DNA from 3 places in the Pseudomonas sp. ADAK18 genome. Region 2 is predicted to be linked to each of the others. Evidence: predicted binding sites of a transcription regulator. Region 2 holds the regulator's gene; each other region holds the start of a gene.
The links. The regulator FliA, encoded in region 2, starts transcription of late flagellar genes. The targets are predictions, from matches to a motif close to CTAAAGTTTNNNNNNNNNNNGCCGNTAA.
Positions count from the first base shown of each region.

Region 1: motA (flagellar motor stator protein MotA) is a predicted target of FliA. The motif match lies at 1,366-1,393, and genes of this name have one in related genera.
Region 3: HKK55_RS10740 (methyl-accepting chemotaxis protein) is a predicted target of FliA. The motif match lies at 904-931, and genes of this name have one in related genera.

Region 1 is NZ_CP052859.1:6,278,722-6,280,991, reverse strand. It holds gene motB (flagellar motor protein MotB) at 1-443, opposite strand, end outside; gene motA (flagellar motor stator protein MotA) at 447-1,298, opposite strand; gene HKK55_RS28295 (HDOD domain-containing protein) at 1,465-2,270, shown strand, end outside.
Region 2 is NZ_CP052859.1:928,642-930,911, reverse strand. It holds gene HKK55_RS04295 (protein phosphatase CheZ) at 1-334, opposite strand, end outside; gene HKK55_RS04290 (chemotaxis response regulator CheY) at 353-727, opposite strand; gene fliA (RNA polymerase sigma factor FliA) at 897-1,637, opposite strand; gene fleN (flagellar synthesis regulator FleN) at 1,634-2,270, opposite strand, start outside.
Region 3 is NZ_CP052859.1:2,392,118-2,394,387, forward strand. It holds gene HKK55_RS10735 (undecaprenyl-diphosphate phosphatase) at 1-767, opposite strand, end outside; gene HKK55_RS10740 (methyl-accepting chemotaxis protein) at 1,022-2,270, shown strand, end outside.

The DNA of each region.
Region 1 (2,270 bases), 1.1 Mb from region 2:
TGGTACAGGATCTGATCCTTGAACTTCTCCAACTGCGGATTCTCGTCGACCTTTTTCTGCAATTCTTGCAGGAGCAACTCCAGCCGTTCGTGCTCGACCTGTTCGGCCATGCTTTCGACGGTGTCACGCTCGATGGGAATATTTTCCTGGGGCGACTCGGTCTTCACTTCCGGGTTGATCGTGCGTTCGGGCGCCAGTTGCGGCGAACCGCCCAGGTCGATCACAAAGGGGGTGCCGCTCTCGGAGAAGCCGATGGGATCCTTGAAGTACCCAGCGATGGCGATCTTCTGTTCCGGCGTGGCGGTGGACATCAGCCACAGCACCAGGAAGAACGCCATCATCGCCGTCGCAAAGTCGGCGAAAGCGATTTTCCAAGCGCCGCCGTGATGCCCCGCAGCGAAGCGCTTGACGCGCTTGATAATGATTGGCTGGTTGTTTTCCATGACTTAGCGACCGCGAACTGCTTGTTCCAGCTCGGCAAAGCTCGGACGGTGCTTTGGATACAGAACCTTGCGCCCGAACTCCACCGCCAGGGACGGCGGCATACCGGAAGCCGAGGCCACCAGAGAGGCCTTGATCGCCTCGTAAACATTCAGCTCTTCCTTGGCATCATGGGCCAGCGAAGTCGCCAGAGGGCCGAAGAAACCATAGGCGGCAAGAATACCGAAGAAGGTCCCCACCAGTGCCGCACCCACGTGCATGCCGATAGCTTTCTGGTCGCCTTCGCCGAGGGATGCCATGGTCACCACGATCCCGAGAACCGCCGCCACAATACCGAAACCAGGCATGCCGTCGGCGATGCCGGTCACGGCGTGGGAAGGGTGTTCAAGCTCTTCTTTCAAGCTGAACAATTCCATGTCGAACAGGCCTTCCAGCTCATGGGGAGCCATGTTGCCGGAGGACATGATGCGCAGGTAATCGCAGATATAGGCGGTCATGCGTTCGTCTTTGAGCACGGCCGGGTACTTGGCGAAAATCGGGCTCGCCGCAGCGTCCTCGATGTCACCTTCGATGGCCATCATGCCTTCGCGGCGGCTCTTGTTGAGAATCTCGTAGATCAGCCCCAACACTTCCAGATAGAACGTGTGGGAGAAGCGCGAGCTGAACATGCCCAGCGACTTCTTGATCACGTGCATGGTCATGTAGCCAGGGTTGGCTTGCAGAAATGCACCGAATGCCGCACCGCCAATAATCAGCACTTCGAAGGGCTGGATCAGCGCTGCAATTTTACCGTGGGAAAGGACGTATCCGCCGAGCACGCTCGCGATGACGACGATGATGCCGATAATTTTAGCCATAGGGGATGAGTACTTGTGCCGTCGGGTTCATGGACATATTCGGAAGATCTGAAAACTCTTCTTCTACTTATCGGCAAATCTGCGCCAGACTATAGCCCGTTAAGGCGAAAAGCCAGTTCGGCCCGCTCCGGGCGTGTTGACCGCAAGTGATGATCGCGCGCTAATCATGGCTAATGAAACGACAGCTCCAACTCCCAAACCCAACACGATTGCCGGCTGGATAAAGCGGCTGGACGAGGTTGCGCTGCCTGTTCCCCAGGCGAGCCACGAGCGAGTGTGCAAAGCCATCGGCGACAGCCGCCGATCATTGAGAGAGATTGCTGAGCTGATGCAAAACAGCCCGGCACTGGTACTCAGTGTGATGCGCGAAGCGAACCATCACACCCATGGCAGCCTGTCAGAACCGGCGGAAAACCTTGAGGTGGCAATCAACCGCCTAGGTCTTGAACGCACCGCAGAGTTGCTCGCCCGCCTGCCGTCCATACCCCTCAATGAAATCCCTGTGGCCCTGCGCCAATTGCAAATGATCAGCCAGCACGCCTCGCAACAAGCCAATGGCCTGTTCGCCAGTCGCCTGGCGCGGTTGTGGCAAGACATTCATTGGGGCAGCTTGCTGTTTCTATCGCCACTGTGGCCGATGGCGATTGCCTATCCCAAGCTGCTGGAGGAATGGGAACTGCGGGTGATCCACAAAGGCCAGTCGGCCTACAAGGTCGAACGGGAATTGTTCGGCGTGCGTCTGCTGGAGTTGTGCCTGGGCCTGACCGAAGCCTGGCGCCTGCCAATCTGGGTCTCACAGGGCTACACCCTGCTGCTGAACGAGCAACGCCTGCTGGTCAAAGTGCTGCACATTGCCCGGGAAGAAGAGCCGTTGCGCCAACAGCAATTGCTGGATGCCGACCCGACGCTGCGGCGCTGGTTGAACCAGCCGGCCAACACCGTGCTGCTGGCCAACGGACTGGCCCTGGCGGC
Region 2 (2,270 bases):
GCGTGGCGTTTTCCACCAGGTCCATGGTGCGATTGGCCGCCGCCTCAGTCAGCCTGACCACATAAGACAGGCGTTCGGTGGCATCGGTGATCTGCGAGACTTCCTCGGCCTGCGGCATGTGCGGGTCAATCTGGAAGTTGACGATGGCGCTGTGCAACTCGCGTGTCAGCTTGCCGACTTCCCGGTACAGGCCACGATCACGGGTCTGATTGAGCTCATGGATCAACTGCACCGCGTCGCCGAACTGGCCTTTTTCAAGGCTTTCAACCAACTGGTGAGCGTGCTTTTTCAGGGTCGACTCGAAGTCGGCCTGTGATGATTCGTTATGCTCCATAGCTCCCCCGTGGCGACATCAATGACCGATGCGTTCGAAGATTTTTTCGATCTTCTCTTTCAAGGCCAATGCAGTGAATGGCTTGACCACGTAACCGTTGACCCCAGCCTGGGCGGCTTCAATGATCTGTTCACGCTTGGCTTCGGCGGTCACCATCAGCACAGGAAGGCTGCGCAGTTTTTCATCGGCGCGCACGTGGCGCAGCAAGTCGATACCGGTCATGCCCGGCATGTTCCAGTCGGTTACCAGAAAGTCGATGCTCCCGCTGTTGAGGATCGGAATCGCCGTGGTGCCGTCATCCGCCTCGACCGTGTTAGTGAACCCAAGGTCACGCAACAGGTTTTTTATGATCCGCCGCATCGTTGAGAAGTCATCAACGATGAGGATTTTCATGTTCTTGTCCAATTCGACCTCCAAGCAGTCTTAAACGCGTCCAGCACCTGGGCGCGCCATTTCAATCATTCAGGCGTTACAAATAAGGACTACTGAGGCGCACCACGGGTTGAAACCGCCAGGGCTTTTGGCCCGGACGGTATCATTCGCAGTGTCCCCACACTGCCTGTCAGCGCGCTCGCCACTCTCCCAAACGCCCCCGCAAGCGGGCCGCGCACTGGCTGTGTAACTGGCTGACCCGCGATTCGCTGACCCCCAGGACTTCACCGATTTCCTTGAGGTTCAGCTCTTCGTCGTAGTACAGCGCCAACACCAGTCGCTCACGCTCCGGCAAATTGGCAATCGCGTCCGCCAGTGCGCTCTGGAAGCGTTCATCTTCCAGATCGCGTGACGGTTCGAGATGAGCACTCGCGCCGTCCTCGTGCAGCCCCTCATGTTCGCCGTCCTGCAAAAGGTCGTCGAAACTGAACAGGCGACTGCCCAAGGTATCGTTCAAAATCCCGTAGTAATCGTCGAGACTCAATTGGAGTTCGGCCGCAACTTCGTGATCTTTAGCGTCGCGACCGGTTTTTGCTTCAATTGAGCGAATGGCGTCACTCACCATCCGGGTATTGCGGTGGACCGAACGCGGCGCCCAATCACCTTTACGGACCTCGTCGAGCATCGCACCACGGATGCGGATACCCGCATACGTCTCGAAACTCGCACCCTTGCTCGCGTCGTATTTGGTCGACACTTCAAGCAAGCCGATCATCCCGGCCTGGATCAGGTCTTCGACCTGGACACTGGCGGGCAATCGGGCCAGCAAGTGATAGGCAATGCGCTTGACCAGTGGCGCATAGCGCTCGATCAATTCGCCTTGGCTGTCACGTGCCGACTTCTTGTAAAGGTTGTAGCCGCTGGATGTCATAGCACCGGTCCTGCGCTCGTCTGATGCACCAATCGCTCGACGAAAAACTCCAGATGCCCCCGGGGATTGGCGGGCAGTGGCCACGTATCGACCTTCTGGGCAATAGCCTTGAACGCCAGTGCGCACTTCGAACGAGGGAACGCTTCATAGACTGCACGCTGCTTTTGCACAGCCTTGCGCACACACTCGTCATAGGGAACTGCGCCGACGTATTGTAAGGCGACATCGAGGAAGCGATCCGTGACCTTGGTCAACTTGGCGAACAGGTTTCGCCCTTCTTGCGGGCTTTGGGCCATGTTGGCCAGCACCCTGAAGCGGTTCATGCCGTAGTCACGGTTAAGCAGTTTGATCAGGGCGTAAGCGTCGGTGATCGAGGTGGGTTCGTCGCACACCACCAGCAGTACTTCTTGCGCGGCGCGCACGAAGCTGACCACGGACTCACCGATCCCGGCGGCGGTGTCGATCACCAGCACGTCGAGGTTGTCGCCAATGTCACTGAAGGCCTGGATCAGGCCGGCATGCTGCGCCGGGCTCAGATGCACCATGCTCTGGGTGCCTGAGGCAGCCGGCACGATGCGGATACCACCAGGGCCCTGCAACAATACGTCGCGCAGCTCACAGCGGCCTTCGATG
Region 3 (2,270 bases), 1.5 Mb from region 2:
AAGGCAATACGATACCAGGCGAATGCCGCATAGCTGTGGCTGGCGATGAACTTGAGCAGGCCCTTGACCGCAATCATCGCGAAGATGAACGAGGTGACAAATCCAATGGCGAACACCGGCAGGTCATCGGGCTGGAACAGGTGACGGTATTTGTAGCCCGAATAGACCGCAGCACCGACCATGGTTGGCATCGCCAGGAAGAACGAAAACTCGGTAGCGGTCTTGCGCGACAGACCAAACAGCAGACCGCCAATGATTGTGGCGCCGGAGCGGGAGGTGCCTGGAATCATCGCCAGACACTGGGCAAAACCCACCTTGAGGGCATCTTTCCAGGTGATCTCATCGACAGTTTCGGCGTGTACTTCATGCTGCCGGCGCTCAGCCCACAGCATGATGATGCCGCCCACCACCAGCGCCGTGGCCACGGTGATCGGGTTGAACAGGTAGTGCTTGATCAGATCGGCAAAAATCACTCCCAACACCACCGCTGGCAAGACGGCGATCAGCAGGTTAAGGGTGAACCGTTGGGCATTGCGCTGGGTGGGCAAGCCGACAACCACATCAAGAATCTTGCGTCGAAACTCCCAGACCACGGCCAGGATGGCGCCCAGTTGGATGATGATATTAAACGCTTCAAATCGCTCGCCACCGAAACCGATCAAGTCGGCGACGATAATCTGGTGACCGGTACTGGAGATCGGTAAAAACTCCGTCAGTCCTTCGACAACGCCAAGTATCAATGCCTGTGCGGCAGTCCAAAGATCCATGCTTCCCCCATGAGGTCATGTCTGCTGCATGCCTCGTTGATATTTCTTAGTGGTTCACTAACGAAGAGTGCACTGAAAACCAGCGCAAAAAAAATCAACACCGAACTGCGAAAATTCCGTGAAAAATCAGGCAGGACTCAGGTTTTTTGATTCCGGGCCGAAAGCCTATCAGACAAGCTCGTTTTTCGCTTTGCGATATTGAAATACAGATGGATGCAGCACCAAAAACTATAAGAACACGGAGTGATTGGACCATGAACAGTTTGCGCACCATGTCGATCAGCCGCCGCCTTTGGCTGATCCTGATCGTCGCCGTATTGATGCTGCTGACGCTGGGCCTGCTGATGCTCAAGCAGGTCCATGACGGCCTTTATCAGGCCAAGAGCCAACAAACCCAACACGTGGTGCAGACCGCCAATGGGGTCCTGGCCTACTACCATGCCCTGGAAACCACGGGCGTTCTGACTCGCGACGCTGCGCAAAAACAAGCCTTGAGAGTGGTGCGCGGCCTGCGTTATGACCACGACGATTACTTCTGGATCAACGACCTGACGCCGGTGATGATCATGCACGCGGCCAACCCTAAGCTTGACGGCCAGAACCTGTCGGCCATTCGCGACCCAGACGGTTTTGCAGTGTTCAATGAGTTTGTCATCCTGGCCAAGGCCAAGGGCGCCGGGATCGTCAACTATCGCTGGCCGAAACCGGGAGCCGACGCGCCGGTAGAAAAGACCTCCTATATCCAGTTATTCGAACCCTGGGGCTGGATCATCGGCTCCGGCGTCTACGTCGATGACGTACAAGCCGAATTTCGCGGTCAGGTATGGAAAGCCTCGGCGATTGGCGTGGGGATTGCCGTGATCATGGCCCTGCTGGTGGTGCTGATCGCCCGCAGTATCGTGCGTCCACTGCAAGAGGCGGTTAACGCCATGGCCAATATCGCCAGCGGCGAAAGTGACCTGACCCGTAGCCTCGACACTCATGGCCAGGACGAAGTCACCCAACTAGCCCAGCACTTCAATAGCTTCACCGCCAAGTTGCGCCAGGTGGTTGGGCAGTTGCAGAGCTGCGCCAATGCCCTGGGCCAGTCGTCCGCAGAGTTGGGCAGCAATGCCAGCCAGGCCCATGACCGCAGCCAGCAGCAGTCCCAGCAAATGGAACTGGTGGCCACGGCTATCAACGAGGTCACCTATGGTGTACAGGACGTCGCCAAGAACGCCGAGCACGCCGCCAGCGAAATGCGCGACGCTCAAGCCCAGGCTGAGCAAGGCCAAGTCAATATCGACGGCAGCCTGAGGCAGATCGATCAGTTGTCCAGCACCATCAACCAGGCCGTGGAGGTGATCCGCACTCTGTCCAGCGAAAGCACCCAGATCGGTGGTGTGCTGGAAGTGATACGTTCCATCGCCGACCAGACCAACCTGCTGGCCCTCAATGCCGCCATCGAGGCGGCACGCGCCGGTGAACAAGGCCGCGGTTTTGCAGTGGTCGCCGATGAGGTGC